3 regions of the Streptomyces sp. NPDC058653 genome follow, and region 3 is predicted to be linked to each of the others. Evidence: riboswitches for the same ligand, from Rfam matches in the RefSeq annotation. Region 3 holds a riboswitch; each other region holds the start of a gene.

Region 1 (6,485 bases), on a different contig from region 3:
GGAACCAGTAGACGTACGCGAACGCTCCGTAGAAGAACAGCCCCTCGATACAGGCCGCGAAGCAGATCAGGTTCAGCAGGAAGCGGCGGCGGTCCGCCTTCGACTCCAGGCGGTCGATCTTCTCGACCGAGTCCATCCACCTGAAACAGAACCGCGCCTTCTCCCGGATGGACGGGATCTCCTCGACCGCGTCGAACGCCGCCGCCCGGTCCGCCGGATCGGGGAGATACGTGTCGAGCAGCGTCAGATAGAACTGGACGTGCACGGCCTCCTCGAAGAGCTGGCGGGAGAGATAGAGACGCGCCTCGGGGGAGTTGATGTGCTTGTAGAGCGTCAGCACCAGATTGTTCGACACGATCGAGTCGCCCGTGGCGAAGAACGCGACCAGCCGCCCGATCATGTGCTGTTCGCCGGGAGAGAGCTTGGCGAGATCGGCGACGTCGGAGTGCAGGTCGACCTCCTCCACCGTCCAGGTGTTCTTGATGGCGTCGCGGTAGCGCTCGTAGAAGTCGGGGTAGCGCATGGGGCGCAGGGTCAGTTCGAAGCCCGGGTCGAGCAGGTTCTTCTCTACGGCAGGGGTGGTCATTACTGGCAGGCCTCGCAGGACTCGGGGTTTTCCAGGGAACAGGCGATCGTGTCGGCGTCCGGCGTCGTCCGAGGAGGTACGACCGGGGCGGCCGACCTCGCCGCGCGGGCGATCCGCGTCGCCGGGCGCGAGCGCAGGTAGTACGTCGTCTTCAGCCCCTTCTTCCAGGCGTACGCGTACATCGAGCTGAGCTTCCCGATGGTCGGCGTCTCCAGGAACAGGTTCAGCGACTGGCTCTGGTCGAGGAACGGCGTACGCGCCGCCGCCATGTCGATCAGACCGCGCTGCGGGATCTCCCACGCCGTGCGGTACAGCTCCCGCACCTCGGCCGGGATCCAACTGAAGCCCGCCACCGAGCCGTTGGACTCGCGCAGCGCTTCCCGGGACTGCGCGTCCCAGACGCCGAGCCGCTTCAGCTCCGCCACCAGATAGGCGTTGACCTGGAGGAACTCGCCCGACAGGGTCTCGCGCTTGAAGAGGTTGGAGACCTGCGGCTCGATGCACTCGTACACGCCCGCGATGGAGGCGATCGTCGCGGTGGGCGCGATGGCCAGCAGCAGCGAGTTGCGCATGCCGCTCGTCGCCACGCGCGTCCTCAGCGTGTCCCACCGCTCGGGCCAGTTGAGCGCCACGTCGTAGTGGTCCGGGTGCAGCACCCCGCGCGCGGCGCGGGTCCGCTCCCAGGCGGGCAGCGGGCCCTCGCGCTCGGCGAGGTCGCAGGACGCCTCGTACGCCGCGAGCATGATCCGCTCGGCGATCCGGGTGGAGAGCGCGGCGGCCTCGGGGGAGTCGAACGGCAGCCGCCTCTTGAAGAAGACGTCCTGGAGGCCCATCACACCGAGGCCCACGGGGCGCCACTTGGCGTTGGAGCGGCCGGCCTGTTCGGTCGGGTAGAAGTTGATGTCCACGACCCGGTCGAGGAAGGTCACGGCCGTACGGACGCTCTCGTCCAGCCGCTCCCAGTCCAGCTCCGCGCCCGGCTCGCCCGACTCCGTCACGAAGGCGCCGACGTTGACGGAGCCGAGGTTGCAGACCGCCGTCTCGCCGTCGTCCGTGACCTCCAGGATCTCGGTGCAGAGGTTCGAGGAGTGCACGACGGTGCCGGGCTCGGCGGTCTGGTTCGCCGTACGGTTCGAGGCGTCCTTGAAGGTCATCCAGCCGTTGCCGGTCTGCGCGAGGGTGCGCATCATGCGGCCGTACAGCTCGCGCGCCGGGATGGTTCTGCGGGCCTTGCCCGCCGCCTCGGCCGCGCGGTACGCGGCGTCGAAGTCGTCGCCCCACAGGTCGACCAGTTCGGGCACGTCCGACGGGGAGAAGAGCGACCAGACACCGTCCGCGTCGACCCGGCGCATGAACTCGTCGGGGATCCAGTGCGCGAGGTTCAGATTGTGCGTACGGCGGGCGTCCTCGCCGGTGTTGTCGCGCAGCTCCAGGAACTCCTCGATGTCCGCGTGCCACGTCTCCAGATAGACGCAGGCCGCGCCCTTGCGCCGGCCGCCCTGGTTGACGGCGGCGACGGAGGAGTCCAGCGTCCGCAGGAACGGCACGATGCCGTTGGAGTGCCCGTTGGTGCCCCGGATCAGTGAACCGCGCGCGCGGATACGGGAGTACGAGAGGCCGATGCCGCCCGCGTGCTTCGAGAGCCGGGCCACCTGGTGGTAGCGGTCGTAGATCGAGTCGAGCTCGTCCAGCGGGGAGTCCAGCAGATAGCAGGACGACATCTGGGGGTGGCGGGTGCCGGAGTTGAAGAGCGTGGGGGAGGAGGGCAGATAGTCGAGCCGGCTCATCAGACCGTAGAGCGCGGCGACCTCGTCCACGGCGGCCGGGGAGTCGTCCTTGGCCAGCCCGGAGGCGACACGCAGCATGAAGTACTGCGGCGTCTCGATGACATCGCGGGTGATCGGGTGGCGCAGCAGATAGCGGCTGAAGAGCGTGCGCAGGCCGAAGTAGCCGAACCGGTCGTCGGCGGCGGGGTCGATCAGCGCGTCGAGGCGGGCGGCGTGGCGCGTGACGAACGCGGCCGTACGGTCGGCGATCAGGCCCTCCGTGTGGCCCACGGCGACCGAGGAGGAGAACGAGACGGCGCCCTGCCCGGCGGCCTCCTCCGCGATGGTGCGGGTGAGGAGACGGGCGGCGAGGCGGGAGTACGCGGGGTCCTCGGAGATCAGCCCGGCCGCGGCCTCGGTGGCGAGCGCGCGCAACTCGGCGTCGTCGGAGGCGGCGTTACGGCCTCGGAGAGCGGCGGCGGCGACCTTGCCGGGGTCGGTGTCGGCCAGATCCGCGGTGAGGTCGGTGAGGACCCGCAGAAGGGCCGTCCCGGGGGTCCCGGGGTCGTCGGCCGGCCCGGCGGTTTCCCGGTCCCGCGCGGTTTCCCGGTCGGCGATCGCTGAGGCCGGATCGGCTGGCGCGATGGTCACGTGGTGCTCTCCCTCGCTCGGCTCCGGGCCAGGGGGAGGGCATGGCGGCGCACGCCCGCGTACGCCGTCCCGGAACCGGGCGGTGAGCGGTGCGGCGTCCACCGGCCCTGCCTCGGAGCCCGGACGTCTCGGCACCCGGACCGGTCGGTCCGGGCGCGCCGTCGGCAGGTGCTCGGACTCGCGGGCACGACAAAGCGCACCACAGCACACCGTTGCGGGACAGTTCCGGATTCGCACCGGATTCTCCTGCGGCGACAGCAGACTTGAGCATACATCTGGGGTTGGTTGGCAGCACCACCCCCCACATGTTGTGTCGGGGATGGCTCGTCCTAGATCTCCAGGCAGTACGTGAGCAGTACAAGCTCCGTATACGGCGCCCAGTCCCGCTCCGGCGTCCGTACGAAGCCCAGGCGCTCGTAGATCCGGTGGGCGGACAGCATCGCCTTCTGCGTGGAGAGCCGCACCCGTACGCATCCGTCGGCCCGCGCGCGCTCCACGCACGCCCGCACGAGCGCCCCACCGACCCCGCGCCCCCGGCCGCCGGGCGCGACGGCCAGCATGCGGAACTCGGCCTCACCGTCCCCGGCGAGATCGGCCCAGGCCGACCCGGCACCGACGTACGCCACCCCACCGAGCACCGCCCCCGCCCGGTCGACGGCCACGAGCACCTCACTCCCCTCGGCCCGCCCGGCGACGTCGCGCAGGGTCTTCAGATAGGGATCCCCCGCCCCGAAGTCCAACAGCCCGTCGTCCAGATAGGCCCGGGCGGTTATCTCCCCGAGCACCTCGTACTCGGCGGGCTCGGCCGCTCTGATCCTGAAGTCGCTCTCCGACTCTTTCCTCTGCTCCATGACAGCAGTGTGCGACACGGGTACGACAGCGCCTTGTCGGAGGTCGCGGCTATCGTTGAGCAGGAGCGAGGAGGGTTCATGACCGTGACCACTGACCGGAACCATCTGGAGACGAGCGTCTTCGACGAGCTCACTCCGATAGTGGCCCGCACGGACGAGCGCGTGCGCATGGAACTGATCGACGGGAAGCTCAGGAGCAAGGCAGTGCCGGACGGGGACCACGGTCGCATCATTCAATGGCTGCTTCGCATCTGTATGCAGTCCCGGCCGGAACTGTTTCTGCATCCGGACCAAGGACTGAAAGCGCAGGCTTATCGCCAAGGGCGCGCAAGGCCGGACGCCTCGTTGGCACCGGCCGACGCATTCGTCGGCCAGGGCGAGTGGGGGGACCCCCGTCCCGTCCTGATGGCCGTCGAGGTCACCTTCTACGACTCCGACACCGACGCGCGCGACCGTGTCGAGAAGCCCCGCGCCTACGCCGAGACCGGTATTCCCGTCTATCTCCTCATCGACCGCGACTCCTGCGAGGTCACGGTCTACAGCGAGCCGGACGGAGTCCGCTACGAAAGCGCCCGCACCGTGCCGTTCGGGAAGACCGTCGCGCTGCCCGACCCCGTCGGCATCACGCTGGAGACCGAGCGGCTCAAGGACTGGGTGCGCTGACCCCCTCCCAAACGCCGAAGGGCCCGCCCCTCCCCCACGGGAGCGGCGGGCCCCATTCGCTCAGCAGCAGCGGAAGCCCTCCCGTGGGTCCGCCTCCCTCGCGTCCATTCGGGCGCGTTCGAAGGCGCGGCGTGTCATCGGCTCCGTCGTCGGGTCGCAGGCGCGTGTGTGGGTCACGTAGTGGTCGTACGCCGACTCGCCCGTCAACTCCCTGACGTACCAGCGGATCCGGCCCACCGCGTGGCGCACCTTCGACGCCGGCGCCGGCGTCATGACGTACCCGCCCCGCTGGGCGTGGACGTGGGCGCCTCCGTCTTGGCCGCCGCCGCCAGTTCCAGTTCCGCCTTCTCCTCCTTCGTGGGGATCAGTCCCGCCGGTGCGACGATCTCCGACTTCACGTACGGCGTCTCCGACAGCTTCACGCTCTCCGGGTCGCGGATCGCCTTGTAGCAGACCCGTGCCGCGTCGGCGATGACCACGATGATCAGGATCGCGAAGAGCGCCGAGAGGACGCCGTCCACGGTCGAGTTGGTGACGACCGTGTGCATGTCGTCCATCGTCTTCGCCGGCGGGATCACCTCGCCGTTGTCGATGCCCGACTGGTAGACCTCGCGCTGCTTGAAGAAGCCGACCTTCGGGTCCTCGGAGAAGATCTTCTGCCAGCTCGCGGTGAGCGTGACCGCCGCGTCCCAGGCGAGCGGAACCGCCGTCACCCAGGCCCATTTGAGCCGCCCGGACTTCACCAGCAGCGTCGTGCACACCGCGAGCGCCACCGCCGCCAGGAGCTGGTTCGCGATGCCGAACAGCGGGAAGAGCTGGTTGATGCCGCCCAGCGGGTCGTGCACGCCGACCCAGAGGAAGTAGCCCCACGCGCCGACGACCACGGCGCTGGCGAACCAGACACCGGGCTTCCAGCTGACCTGGCGCATCGGCTTGTACACGTTGCCGAGCATGTCCTGGAGCATGAAGCGCCCGACCCGGGTCCCCGCGTCCACCGTCGTCAGGATGAACAGCGCCTCGAACATGATGGCGAAGTGGTACCAGAACGCCTTCAGGCTCGCCCCGCCGACGACCGACGAGAAGATGTCCGACATCCCGAGCGCGAAGGTCGGCGCGCCGCCCGTACGGGAGAGCAGGCTCGACTCCTCGACGTCCTTGGCCGCCTGGGTGAGTTGGTCCGGCGAGATCGTGAAGCCGAGGTTGGCGACGGCCTGCGAGGCGGACTCGACCGTGCCCCCGATGACACCGGCGGGGGAGTTGACCGCGAAGTAGAGCCCCGGGTCGATGATGCACGCGGTGATCATCGCCATGATGGCGACGAACGACTCGGTGAGCATCGCCCCGTAACCGATCATCCGGATCTGGGTCTCCTTCTGCACCATCTTCGGCGTGGTGCCCGAGGAGATCAGTGAGTGGAAACCGGACAGCGCGCCGCACGCGATGGTGATGAAGACGAACGGGAACATCGAACCGGCGAAGACCGGCCCGTCCCCGCGGCTCGCGAACTCGGTGACCGCGTCCATCTTCATCGTCGGCAGCGCGACGACGACCCCGACCGCCAGCAGCGCGATCGTGCCGACCTTCATGAAGGTCGACAGATAGTCGCGCGGCGCCAGCAGCATCCAGACCGGCAGTACGGACGCGAGGAAGCCGTACACGATCATCCAGATGACCAGCGTGCCGGCCTCCAGCGTGAACGTGTCCGCCAGCGAGGACTCGGCCACCCAGCCGCCCGCCACGATCGCGAGCAGCAGCAGCGCCACGCCGATGAGGGAGACCTCGCTGACCTTGCCCGGCCGCAACACCCGTAGATACACGCCCATGAAGAGCGCGATCGGGATGGTCATCGCGATGGAGAAGACACCCCACGGCGAGTCGGCCAGCGCGTTGACGATGACCAGCGCCAGCACCGCCAGCAGGATGATCATGATGAGGAAGACCGCGATCAGCGCGGCGGCACCGCCGAGA
Region 2 (6,485 bases), on a different contig from region 3:
GTGGTCACGCCCGGGTAGGCGGCGAAGGCGCCGGTGGGCAGCTGGGCCCGGCGCAGGGTCCGGTGCGCCTCGGCGACCGCGTCGTCATGTCCGCCCGCCTGCCGCAGTGCGATCGTCGCGTACGGAGTGGTGGCGGGGTCACTGCCCGCGCACACGGTGCCTTCGCCCACCAGCGTCGGGGAGAACCCGCCGTCCTTGCACTGGTGGGCGGCGAGCCGGCCGACAGCCGCCGTGGGCACGGTGACACCCGCCCGGTCCAGCGCCAGCAGGGCGATCGCCTGCGTCTCGACATCGCCGACGTCGTGGAAGTCGCCCTTGCCCTTGCAGCCCGGTGTGCCACCCCTCTCGCACACCGCCTTGGCCAGGTCCCCGGCCACGTCGTGCCCGCCCACGCCGCGCGGGTCGCCGCCGGTGCCCGACGCGAGCAGGGAGAGAAGTGCCGCTCCGGTGGCGGACACCGGCCGGTCGGCGCCGTTCGGGTACGCGAACTCCTCGGTGTGGCCGGCCAGTTTGGCGCGCATTCTGTCGACCGTCGCGTTCTCCTCGCCGATGGCGGCGAGGGAGAGCGCGGTCTGCGCGGACTGGTAGAGGTTCGGGGTCTGAGCACCCTCGTCGCGTACGTGGTCGCCGTCGGTGAGCCTGCTCTTCAGATAGCCGTCCAGCCTGCGGAGATCGACCTCACCGGGCTCGACGTCCGGCGGGTCCTCTCCGGGTTCGCCCTGGCCCCCGGCTCGCACCTGCGCGGGTGTGAACGTGGGGCCCCCGCCGGTTCCGCCCACATCGGTGGGGCCGAAGACCCATGCCTCCACGGATCCGTCCTTCGGCCTGTTGCTCATCGCGCCGAGCGGGCTGTACGTCCAGAAGTCCTGGCCCGCCGGGGCGAGCCAGTAGGACCAGTACGCGGTGGCGGGCGGGGTGAGCTCGCACGCCTCCTCCGCCGGAGTCGGGTACCCGGCGCCGGAGTCGAACTCGGCGTGGCCCAGGCGACAGATGAACGCGGGGCCGTCGTGCTCGGTGCCCTCGGTGCTGAACCCGGCCTCGTGCAGGAGGTCGTATCCCGTGGTCGGACTCGCGTCGCAGCCCCGGACGATCCCACCGCCCCAGTCGCCGAAGTCCACCGCGACGACCGCGCCCTTGGTGGGGGTGCACGTCTCGATGGGGTCGGCCGCGGCCGGGGACGCGGGGCCGAGCAGGAAGACCCCGCCGGCGACAGCCATGAGGACGGAGCACAGCAGCGCGCCCGCTCGCGGGCGCACACCGCGCGCTCTTCGTCCGGATACGTCTCCGTGCTCCACGGCGGCCCCCTGGCGTCGGCCGTTACGGGGGTCCACGTGACGCGACCGGCGGCCCGGTGGAGTCGTCGAGCGACGTCCCCGGCGGTGCCGGCCGTACCACGCCGTAGTCCGCGACGGCGTCGTTCACTTGAGCTCAGAACCAGGTAATCCGGCTTGCCCACCGGGCACATGAGTGCCTGACGGGCCTACGGTTGCGGGTCAGCGCCGGACTTAGACCGGCTTCCCCTGGGAACTGAGCAGAGATGCGGACGAATTAGAGCACAGATGCGAATCCGGCGACAAGGGAGTGCGCGGCGCGCGGTTTTCGACTAGCGTCCCGTGCTGCCGAGTTGGGGGAATCCGGTGGGAGTCCGGAGCTGACGCGCAGCGGTGTGGACCCGGGGGCTCGGAGCCCCGGAGAGGTCCGAGCCCGAATGCCCGACCGGCCTGTTCCACAGGACGTCGACCCACGCGCTCGGGCGACGGCCGCGTGTCGTCGGGCGGGCTCTCGTACACGGATTCTCGCGTACGGGTACGGCCGGAGGGGCGTGAGGCCGCCGCCCCTCTCTCCCCGGGAGTACCGACATGACCTCACCCCGCGCCTCGCGACCCCGCGCCTCGCGCGTCAGCTCGTCCCGCCGGGGCGTCACCCGGCGCACCGTCGCCCGGCCCGCCCTGATCGCCGTACCCGCCGCGTTCACCGCACTCGCCCTGACCGCGCTGCCCGCACTCGCCACGTCGACCCCCGCGCAGATAGCCACGTCCAAGACGAACGGTGTGGGCTATCTGCGCTCACTGCAAGGCGCCGACGGTTCGTACGCGGGCGCCGGACTCTCCAACGAATGGGCTTTCTCCGCGTTCGCCGCCGCCGGGACGGCGGCCGTCGACGTCGCACCGGGCGGCGACACGAGCAGGAACGCCCGTACCGTCTACCGTGCCCACCTCGCCAACGCCTCCTGGCCCGGCACCTCCCCGGTCGTCACCGACTACGAGCGCGGCATCATCAACGCCTACTCCGCCGGTGTCGACCCCGCCCGGGTCTCCGCGAGCCGCAATCTGATCGCCGACACCTACGCGTACTGGCAGAACTCCGAGCCGGGCTACTGGGGGGCGTCCGCCAACTTCAACGGCACCGTCTTCGCACTCATCGCCCTCGCCGGCGCCAAGACGCAGACCGGTGTCCAGCGCGTACCGCAGGCGCTCCTGAACAGGTCCGTCACCACGGTCCGCGCCAATCAGCACGACGACGGCGGCTGGACCTTCGCCAAGGCCGAGGGCGACCCGGCCAAGCTCGCCGCCGACGGCGACATCGACATGACCGGCGCCGCCATGGCCGCACTCTGCATGTCCGGCGTCCCGGCCACCGACCCCGCCATCACCGAGGCGAAGGCCTTCCTCAAGTCGAAACTCATCAGAACCACCGGCGCCTTCGACGCCATGTTCGGCGCCAACACCAACTCCAACGGCTGGGCCGTCTCCGGCCTCAACGCCTGCGGCATCAACCCGCAGACCGGTGACTTCCTCACCACGGCCGGCAAGACGCCCGTGGACTTCCTGATCGCCCAGCAGTTCAACCCGGCCGGCGGCTTCAGATACCTCCCCGGCGACACCGGCCCCTCCGCGTACGCCTCGGTCGACGCCCTGCGCGCCGTGGCCGGCGGCGGCTTCGTCGCGGCCCCGCCCGCCCCGACCACGGCGGGTGCCCCGCGCTGGGTGGCGGCCTCCGGATTCACCCCGGGCACGGCGACCGAGCTCGCCCTGACCGTGGACGACGGGACGTCGCTGAAGGTCTGTTCGGTGGCGTTCACCCCGACCGCGTCCACCACCACCCTCGGGGCGGTCCTGGACGCGGCGACCACCGCGGCCACCCCGTCCGGCTGCGTCACCTCCGTCACTCCCGGGAGTGGTACCGGCGTGATCACCGGCGTCAACGGCAGGACCAACACGGGCGGTGCGACCTGGAGGGCGAGTGTCGACGGCGCGGCGGCCGCGGCGGCGAGCCGCGGGACGGTGATCAACCTGGGCGACACGATCTCCCTGCGCTACGGCTCCTGATCCTGCGGCAGTCCCGCGTCCGAAAGCGGGAAGTGGTGTCCGGGCGGGCGCCAGAAGGTGTCCGCCCGGGCGCGCACGCGCCGCCGGACCGTCATGGACCGGCGCCCACACCCCTGCGCGACGCCGCCCCTCAGATCACGTTCAGCGCCGCCGCGCCGCCCACCCCGCCCAGCAGCATGAACAGGGGCATCAGCACCTTCAGCTCGACCCAGCTGCCCGCCCGGAAGCGGAGCGCCTTCGGTGGGCCGATCGGGTACCAGCGTTTGCGGCCCACCGGGATCGGCCAGAGGATCGGGCAGCCCGAGACCGTCAGCGCGTCGCCGATGTCGTGGACCAGCGCGCCCAGGACTATCGGCAGCCCGAGCCAGAGGTACTCCTGGCCGGGGCCGGTGAAGAGCCAGTCCGAACCGTTGCCGGGCTTGTCCAGCACTCCGGCCAGGATCCACGCGCTCGTCGCGCCGAGCAGCCACACGAGTACGTCGCTGGAGACCCGCGCCGCCCGCCAGAGCAGTCCCTCGACGGCGAGCACCATATGGATGAAGAGCAGCGCGAGCACGGCCCAGCGTCCGCCGAGTATCGCGATCGCGGAGGCGCCGCCGCCGATCGCGACGGCCCAGAGCCAGGTGTGGGTGAGGGTGCGGTGGCCGCCGGTCCTGCGGGCGTCGGCCGGTTTCTTTGTCGCTTTGTAGACGGCGAAGGACATCTTGTCGACGATGCCGCACATCGCCTTGGACACCGGTCCGAAGGCCCGTGAGATCGTCGCGGACTTGTGGTCCAGGTCGGGGGCGAGCGCCGCCCCCGCACAGATCAGCGCGCCGGCGACGAGCACCGGCCAGGGCATGGTGCGGTCGGCCGCCGCCGCGGCGGCTCCCACCCCCAGCCAGGCGGCCGCGCCGGACAGCGAGTGCGCCGGCCCCATCATGATCGTCCCCGCATGATCGATCCCCGCCCCGTCGTCGCTGTGGTGATACGTGCGATGGGCCCACCGACGTTGCGGCAAGGCCCAGTTGACAGGGCAGCGTACCGGTAGTGATCTTCCGTGGGTCGTCCGGTTCCCGCATCGGGACCGAAGGCAGGCAAGATGGGGGCGTGACCCTTATTGATCAGCTGCCGCCGGATGCCGACCCCGATGCCCTCTTCGAGGCCTTCTCCTCATGGGCCGAGGGCCAGGGCATCACGCTCTATCCGGCTCAGGAGGAGGCGCTGATCGAGGTGGTCTCCGGGGCCAACGTGATCGTCTCCACCCCCACAGGCTCCGGAAAGAGCCTGATCGCGGCGGGTGCGCACTTCACGGCGCTGGCCGAGGACAAGGTCACCTTCTACACCGCCCCGATCAAGGCGCTGGTGTCGGAGAAGTTCTTCGATCTCTGCAAGCTCTTCGGTACCGAGAACGTCGGCATGCTCACCGGCGACGCGTCCGTGAACGCCGACGCGCCGGTCATCTGCTGTACGGCGGAGGTGCTCGCCTCGATCGCGCTGCGCGACGGCAGGCACGCCGACATCGGCCAGGTCGTGATGGACGAGTTCCACTTCTACGCGGAGCCGGACCGGGGCTGGGCCTGGCAGATCCCGCTCCTGGAACTGCCGCAGGCGCAGTTCATCCTGATGTCCGCGACGCTCGGCGACGTGTCGCGGTTCGAGGAGGACCTGACGCGCCGCACGGGCCGGCCCACCTCCGTGGTCCGCTCGGCGACCCGCCCGGTGCCGCTGAGCTACGAGTACCGCCTCACCCCGATCACCGAGACGCTGACGGAACTGCTGGAGACCCGTCAGGCGCCGGTGTACATCGTGCACTTCACCCAGGCGGCGGCCGTCGAGCGCGCGCAGTCGCTGATGAGCATCAACATGTCGACGCGGGAGGAGAAGGACCGGATCGCCGATCTGATCGGCAACTTCCGTTTCACCACCAAGTTCGGCCGCAATCTCTCCCGTTACGTACGCCACGGTATCGGGGTGCACCACGCCGGGATGCTCCCGAAGTACCGCCGACTGGTCGAGAAGCTCGCGCAGGCCGGTCTGTTGAAGGTGATCTGCGGTACGGACACGCTCGGCGTCGGCGTCAACGTCCCTATCCGCACGGTGCTGTTCACGGCCCTCACCAAGTACGACGGCACCCGCGTACGCACGCTGCGCGCCCGTGAGTTCCACCAGATCGCGGGCCGGGCGGGCCGGGCCGGATTCGACACGGCGGGCTTCGTCGTCGCGCAGGCTCCCGAGCATGTCGTGGAGAACGAGAAGGCGCTCGCCAAGGCGGGCGACGATCCGAAGAAGCGCCGCAAGGTGGTCCGCAAGAAGGCCCCGGAAGGCTTCGTCGCCTGGTCGGAGACCACGTTCGACAAGCTCATCACCTCCGATCCGGAGCCGCTGACCTCCCGCTTCCGGGTCACGCACACCATGCTGCTGTCGGTGATCGCGCGGCCGGGCAACGCGTTCGAGGCGATGCGCCGGCTGCTGGAGGACAACCACGAGCCGCGCAAGCAGCAGTTGCGGCACATCAGGCGCGCGATCGCGATCTACCGCTCGCTGCTGGACGGTGGCGTGGTGGAGCGGCTGGAGACCCCGGACGCGGAGGGCCGCATCATCCGGCTCACCGTCGACCTCCAGCAGAACTTCGCGCTCAACCAGCCGCTGTCGACGTTCGCGCTGGCGGCGTTCGATCTGCTGGACCCTGATTCCCCCTCGTACGCGCTGGACATGGTCTCCGTCGTCGAGTCGACGCTGGACGATCCCCGCCAGATCCTCGCCGCCCAGCAGAACAAGGCGCGGGGCGAGGCGATCGGGCAGATGAAGGCCGACGGTGTCGAGTACGAGGAACGGATGGAGCGGCTCCAGGAGTTCACGTATCCGAAGCCGCTCGAAGAGCTGCTCTGGCACGCGTACGAGGTCTACCGCACCAGCCACCCGTGGGTCGGCGACCATCCGGTGTCGCCGAAGTCCGTCATCCGTGACATGTACGAACGGGCCATGACCTTCACGGAGTTCACGTCCCACTACGAACTGGCGCGCACCGAGGGCATCGTGCTGCGGTATCTCGCGAGCGCGTACAAGGCGTTCGAGCACACCATCCCCGACGATCTCAAGTCGGAGGACCTGGAGGATCTGATCGCCTGGCTCGGTGAGATGGTGCGTCAGGTCGACTCCAGTCTCCTCGACGAG
Region 3 (6,485 bases):
TGCCGAGCGCGTCGACCTGCGCCTGGAACGCGTCCCGCTCGTTGTCGTGCACCAGGGTGAAGGCGTGCGCGCTGGTGCCCACCGTCGGGATGCCGTAACGGAACCCGGCCGCCAGGTCGGACGTGGTGTCGAAGCCGCCCACGTACGCGGCGCGCGACGCGGCGACGGCGGCCAGTTCGTGCGTGCGGCGCGCCCCCATCTCGATCAGCGGGCGACCGCCGGCCGCCGCCGACATCCGGGACGCGGCGGCGGCGATCGCCGAGTCGTGGTTGAGGATGGACAGGACCACCGTCTCCAGCAGCACGCACTCGGCGAACGAGCCCTCGACACGCAGGATCGGCGAACCGGGGAAGTACACGTCGCCCTCCCGGTAGCCCCAGATGTCGCCGCTGAAGCGGTAGTCGGCGAGCCAGTCGAGCGTGGGCCCGTCCACGATCTCCCGCTCGCGCAGGAAGGCGACGACATCCGGGTCGAAGCGGAAGTTCTCGACGGCGTCGAGGAGTCGGCCGGTGCCGGCCACGACTCCGTAGCGCCGCCCCTCCGGCAGCCGCCGGGTGAAGACCTCGAAGACGGAGCGGCGCTCGGCCGTCCCCGCCCGCAGCGCGGCCCGGAGCATCGTCAACTCGTACTGGTCGGTGAAGAGCGCCGTCGACGGAACACCGACCCGCCGGCCGCCCTCGTCCTTCGCCAGGCCCTTCTCAAGGTCCGCAGAGTTCATGCCGACAATTCTACCGCGCATCTCGTCAGAGTGACGATTTCTCACGGGCGTTCGGACCGCCGTTTGTGCGACACACCCCCACGGGTGGCAGCATGGGGGGCAGTGAGGCTGTGCATCCCGGGGCGCACCCCTGGGACCCCCGGCGGAGAAGAAGGTCGTCCCGAACCGTGAGTGTTGCCCCGACAGAGATCGAACTTCCCGAGTCGGCCGAGGAGACGTTCACCGTCCCGGAACCTGACGTGCCGTGGATGACCATCGTCCACAACGACCCTGTCAACCTCATGAGTTATGTGACGTACGTCTTCCAGACGTACTTCGGCTACTCCAAGGACAAGGCGCACAAGCTGATGCTCGACGTCCACCACAAGGGCCGTGCCATCGTCTCCAGCGGCAGCCGCGAGGAGATGGAGCGCGATGTGCAGGCGATGCACGGATACGGCCTGTGGGCCACGCTCTCCCAGGACCACGCCTGATGGCCGGGCAGTTCGAGGCGATCCCCGGCGGTGGCGCCGCCGTCGCGCTCGACGAGGTCGAGATCTCCATCCTGCGCTCCCTCGCCGTCCAGCTCCTGGAGCTGATCGGCCCCGGTGAGGAACCGGCCAAGGGGGAGGACCCCCTGGCCGCGCTCTTCGCCGAGGGGCCCAGCAAGCCGCCGTCCGACCCCGCGCTCGCCCGGCTCTTCCCCGACGCGTACGGCTTCGGCGACGACACCGACGACGAACTGCGGGAGTACGCCGCCGAGTTCCGGCGCTTCACCGAGAACGACCTGCGGACGCGCAAGCGCGAGGACGGCCTCGCCGTCGTACGGACCCTGGACGCGCTCTCCGCCACGGGCGAGGGCGGCGCCGTACTGAAACTCGCGCCCGAGGACTGCCGGCACTGGCTCGGCGCGCTCAACGATCTGCGCCTGACCATCGGCAACCGCCTGGAGATCTCCGACGAGGACGAGGGCGAGAGCCTGTACCGGCTCTCCGACGACGACCCGCGCAAGCCGATGGTGATGGCGTACCTGTGGCTGGGCGCGCTCCAGGAGACGCTGGTCGAGACGATGATGCCCTGACGGGACGGGACGGGACGGCGGGCGCGGGATCTCCCGGACGGCCCGCCACGGCGTCTTCGCCGGCCCCTCACACCGTCCGACTCCCGCCCCCACGCGCCCTCACACCGTCTTCGGACGGACACCTTCCGTTTGCTCAACGGACGCTCAACTCCTCATAACGATCCCGTCTCCGCGCCCGCATGCTTTGCGATTCGGCGTGTGATTCGTCCGCTTCTTCCTGTGTGCCGCGCCACAGCGACCTCCGCGGATCGCCGCCGGAGCCGTGGTAAATCTTCACGACCACCGGCACAGGCAGGGAGAAAGGGCGCATCACCATGACCTCCCCACAGGTCGACAACACCTCGGAAGGCCCCTCCGGCAAGACCTCGGAGGAGGGCTACGAACGCGGACTCGGCAGCCGCCAGGTCCAGATGATCGCGATCGGCGGCGCCATCGGCGTCGGGCTGTTCATGGGCGCCGGCGCGAACATCGCCAAGGCGGGGCCGAGCATCATCCTGATGTACGCCCTCGCCGGCGTGGTGATCTTCTTCATCATGCGGGCGCTCGGCGAACTGCTCCTCTACCGGCCCGTCTCCGGCTCGTTCGCGGAGTACGCCCGGGAGTTCCTCGGCCCGTTCTTCGGATACGTGACCGGCTGGACGTACTGGCTCATGTGGATCGTCACCGGCATGGCCGAACTCACGGCCGCCGCGATCTACATCCACTTCTGGTTCCCCGCGATCCCGCAGTGGGTCAGCGCCCTGGTCTTCCTCGTGGTGCTCTTCGGCGTCAACCTGATCTCCGTCAAGATCTTCGGCGAGGTCGAGTTCTGGTTCTCGATGGTCAAGGTCACCGCGATCATCGGCATGATCGTCATCGGACTCGGCGTACTGACCCTCGGCTTCTCGGACGCGGGCGAGACCGCCGCCACCGGCAATCTCTGGCAGCACGGCGGCATCTTCCCCAACGGCATCGGCTCCAGCCTGATGACCCTCCAGGGCGTGATGTTCGCCTACCTCGCCGTCGAACTCGTCGGCGTCACGGCGGGCGAGTCCGAGAACCCCGAGAAGACGCTCCCCAAGGCGATCAACACGCTGCCCTGGCGCATCATCGTCTTCTACGTCGGAGCGCTCACCGTCATCCTCGCCGTCGTGCGGTGGACCGAGTTCAGCGAGGGCGAGAGCCCGTTCGTCCACGCCTTCGCCAAGATCGGCATCCCGCTCGGCGCCGGCATCGTCAACTTCGTGGTGCTGACGGCGGCACTCTCGTCCTGCAACTCCGGCATGTACTCCACCGGCCGGATGCTGCGCGACCTCGCCGCCAACAAGGAGGCCCCCCAGGCCCTCGGCAGGCTCAACACCCGCCGGACACCGGCGGCCGGCATCGCCGCGTCCGTCGCCCTGATGGGCATCGGCGTCGTCCTCAACTACGTCGTCCCGGAGAAGGCGTTCCTCTACGTCACCTCGGTCGCCACCGCGGCCGGGATCTGGACCTGGATGATGATCCTCATCAGCCACATCAAGTACCGCTCCGCCGTGGTCGCCGGTCGGCTGCCGGCGTCCTCGTTCCCCGCCCCGGGCGGCTCGGCGCTGAGCTGGGTGGCGCTGGTCTTCCTGGCCTTCGTGACCTGTCTGATCGCCTACGACTCCGACGCGCGCATCTCGCTCTACGTCGGCGCCGTCTGGGCGGTCTTCCTCGTCGGCGGCTGGGCGCTGCTCAAGCGCGGCGACAGGGACCTCGCGGGCCCGGGCCGGGACGAGCCGGAGGGCCCGTACGAGCCGGAGTACGCGAAGATCTCCGACTGACCCGGCCGCACGCGGCGGCCCCGGTCCCGCTCCGCGGCCCCGGCCCCGCCGGCGCCCCACGCGCCGTCCCACCGGCCGTCTCACCAGGTGGCCTCCGTATCTCAGCCGCGGAGGCCACCCGTTTATCCTTCCACTCATGCTCACCATCACCCAGGCGCTGTACGACCAGATCGTCGCCCACGCACGGGCCGACCACCCCGACGAGGCCTGCGGCCTGATCGCGGGCCCCGAGGACAGCGACCGGCCCGAGCGCTTCATCCCGATGCGCAACGCGGCCCGCTCACCCACGTACTACGAGTGGGACGGCGACGAGCACAACCAGGTCGACAAGGAGATGCGGCGGCGCGAGGAGGACGTGATCGTCGTCTACCACTCGCACACCGCGACCGAGGCGTACCCCTCCCGCACCGACATCGACCGGGCCGTGGAGCCGTTCGCCCACTACGTGCTGGTCTCCACCGCCGACACCGACGACATGGGCCCGTTCCAGTTCCGCTCGTTCCGCATCGTCGACGGCACGGTCACAGAAGAGGAAGTCACGGTCGTCTGACACACTGACGCCGAACCAGGGCGGCAGGACCCAGGAAGCCGGTGCGAATCCGGCACGGTCCCGCCACTGTGACCAGGCCCCCCTTGCACCCGGGGGCCCGGAAGCCAGGAACTGACCTGTCGCCCTTCTCCCACCATGCCAGGGGACGCGGAAATCCCCCGGAGGAGGCCCAGTCATGTCCTTGCGGCGCCACGCCCTCATACCGGCGGCCCTGCTTCCGCTGCTGCTCCCGCTCGCCGCCTGCGGCTCCGGCCCGGAACCGGCCGAGCACGCCGGAGCGCCGGCCGCCGGATTCCCGTACACCGTCGCCAACTGCGGTGTGCGGACCACCTTCGAGGCACCCCCGAAGCGTGTGGTCACGATGAACCAGCACGTCACCGAGATCATGATCGAACTCGGTCTCACCAACTCCCTCGTCGGCACCGCCTGGCTCGACGACGCCGTCCTGCCCGCCTACGAGAAGGCGTACGAGAGCGTCCCGGTCGTCGCCAAGGAGTACCCCTCCAAGGAGAAACTCCTCTCCGTCAATCCCGACCTCGTCTACGGCGGTTACACCAGCGCCTTCGCCGCCAAGGACGGCCGCACCCGCGACGACCTGGCGGACGCCGGTGTCGACACCCGGCTCAATCTGGAGAACTGCCCCGAGGACGGCGGTACTTCCATGGACGACCTCTTCCGCGAGATCAAGGAGGTCGGACGGACCTTCGGCGTCGCCGGCCGCGCCGGGAGGTGGACAGCCGACGCACGCGCCACGCTCGCCACCACCGCCGCCGGACTCAAGGGCGTCAAGCCGGTCCCGGTCTTCGTCTACGACAGCGGCGACAAGACCGCCTTCACCGCGGGCGGCGCGGGCATCGGCAACGAGCTGATCGAACGGGCCGGCGGCCGCAACGTCTTCGCCGACCTCGACAAGTCCTTCGGCGACGCCACCTGGGAGCAGGTCGTCGCCCGCAGGCCCGAGACGATCGTCATCTACGACTACGGCTCCACCACCGTCGCCCAGAAGAAGAAGCGGCTGCTGGAGGACCCCGTACTGAAGGACGTCCCGGCGATCAGGAACAAGCGTTTCGCCGTGATGCCGCTCTCGGACGCCGTCCTCGGCGTCCGCGCCCCCGCCGCGGTCGGCCGTCTCGCAGACCAACTCCACCCGGAGGCGGGCGAGTAGGGCCCCGGCCGTGAGCTGCAGGACAGCACCCGTCCGGCGCGGGCCGCGCCACGCCCTGGTCCTCACCGGGCTCGCCGCGGCGCTCGCCTGCGCCGTCGTCGCCGGGCTCGCGCTCGGCTCCGTCCGTATCCCGCCCGGCGAGGTCCTCACGATCCTCTCCGGCCGCGCGGACCCGGGCCCCTTCCGCACGATCGTCCTGGACGTACGGCTGCCGCGTGTGCTGCTCGGCGCGGTCGTCGGCGCCGGGCTGGCCGTCGTCGGCACCGTCCTCCAGGCCCTCGTACGCAACCGGCTGGCCGACCCGTTCCTGCTCGGGATCTCCTCCGGGGCGTCCACCGGCGCCGTACTCGTCCTGGTCCTCGGCATCGGAAGCGGTATCGGCGGCGGGATCACCACCACCCTCGCCATGCCCGCCGCCGCCTTCGCGGGCTCGCTCGTCGCGATGACCCTCGTCTACGCCCTCGCCCGGCGCGGCGGCACGATGACCGGCGGGCGGCTCGTCCTGGCCGGGGTCACCGTCTCGTACATCCTCTCCGCCCTCACCACCCTGATCCTGGTCGTCTCCGCCCGGCCCGAACACTTCCAGGAGGCGCTGTTCTGGTCGCTCGGCGGGCTCGGCAGCGCCCGCTGGAGCACACTCGTCGTCCCGGCCCTCGTCCTCGTCGCCGGGACCGCCGCCCTCATGGCGCTCGCCCGACCGCTGGACCTGCTGCTGGTGGGGGAGGAGGGCGCGACCGCGCTCGGGCTGGACACCGCGCGCTTCCGCGCCGCCGTCTTCGTCCTCGCCTCGCTGGTCACCGGCGTGATGGTCGCGGCGAGCGGCGCGATCGGCTTCGTCGGGCTGCTCGTGCCGCACGCCGCGCGGATGGCGGTCGGGGCGGCGCACCGGCCGCTGCTGCCCGTCGCCGCGCTCGGCGGGGCGGTCGTGCTCGTCGTCGCGGACCTCGCCGCCCGTACCGTCGCCGCGCCGCAGGACATCCCCGTCGGCGTCCTCACCGCGCTCACCGGCGGCCCGTTCTTCCTGTGGCTGATGCGCCGCCGCCCCGAAGGAGCCCCGGTATGAGCGCCGAGACGAACCCTGACAGGAGATCCGGTGCCGCGACACTGCGCGTGGAGGGCCTGTCGTACGGAGTCGGCGACGGCCGGCACCTCGTCGACGCCGTCGACCTGACCGCCGCCCCCGGCGAGACCGTCGGGCTCGTCGGCCC

Evidence for each region. A riboswitch is a leader RNA that binds a small molecule or an ion and turns the genes downstream of it on or off. The one in region 3 is predicted to bind cobalamin.
Region 1: it holds a riboswitch for cobalamin, as region 3 does, so the genes downstream of both, ACFWU9_RS28225 (ribonucleoside-diphosphate reductase subunit alpha) here and ACFWU9_RS08685 (ABC transporter substrate-binding protein) in region 3, are expected to answer to the same signal.
Region 2: it holds a riboswitch for cobalamin, as region 3 does, so the genes downstream of both, ACFWU9_RS24540 (prenyltransferase/squalene oxidase repeat-containing protein) here and ACFWU9_RS08685 (ABC transporter substrate-binding protein) in region 3, are expected to answer to the same signal.

Annotation. Positions count from the first base shown of each region.
Region 1 is NZ_JBHXRM010000040.1:70,632-77,116, forward strand. It holds gene ACFWU9_RS28220 (ribonucleotide-diphosphate reductase subunit beta) at 1-586, opposite strand, end outside; gene ACFWU9_RS28225 (ribonucleoside-diphosphate reductase subunit alpha) at 586-3,003, opposite strand; cobalamin riboswitch at 3,149-3,317, opposite strand; gene ACFWU9_RS28230 (GNAT family N-acetyltransferase) at 3,333-3,854, opposite strand; gene ACFWU9_RS28235 (Uma2 family endonuclease) at 3,933-4,517, shown strand; gene ACFWU9_RS28240 (YbdD/YjiX family protein) at 4,578-4,790, opposite strand; gene ACFWU9_RS28245 (carbon starvation CstA family protein) at 4,787-6,485, opposite strand, start outside.
Region 2 is NZ_JBHXRM010000031.1:24,136-30,620, forward strand. It holds gene ACFWU9_RS24540 (prenyltransferase/squalene oxidase repeat-containing protein) at 1-1,217, opposite strand, end outside; cobalamin riboswitch at 1,416-1,556, opposite strand; cobalamin riboswitch at 1,597-1,735, shown strand; gene ACFWU9_RS24545 (prenyltransferase/squalene oxidase repeat-containing protein) at 1,860-3,329, shown strand; gene ACFWU9_RS24550 (metal-dependent hydrolase) at 3,460-4,251, opposite strand; gene ACFWU9_RS24555 (DEAD/DEAH box helicase) at 4,419-6,485, shown strand, end outside.
Region 3 is NZ_JBHXRM010000007.1:90,525-97,009, forward strand. It holds gene ACFWU9_RS08660 (nicotinate phosphoribosyltransferase) at 1-718, opposite strand, end outside; gene clpS (ATP-dependent Clp protease adapter ClpS) at 886-1,191, shown strand; gene ACFWU9_RS08670 (DUF2017 domain-containing protein) at 1,191-1,778, shown strand; gene ACFWU9_RS08675 (amino acid permease) at 2,093-3,562, shown strand; gene ACFWU9_RS08680 (Mov34/MPN/PAD-1 family protein) at 3,699-4,112, shown strand; cobalamin riboswitch at 4,101-4,247, shown strand; gene ACFWU9_RS08685 (ABC transporter substrate-binding protein) at 4,288-5,277, shown strand; gene ACFWU9_RS08690 (FecCD family ABC transporter permease) at 5,288-6,340, shown strand; gene ACFWU9_RS08695 (ABC transporter ATP-binding protein) at 6,337-6,485, shown strand, end outside.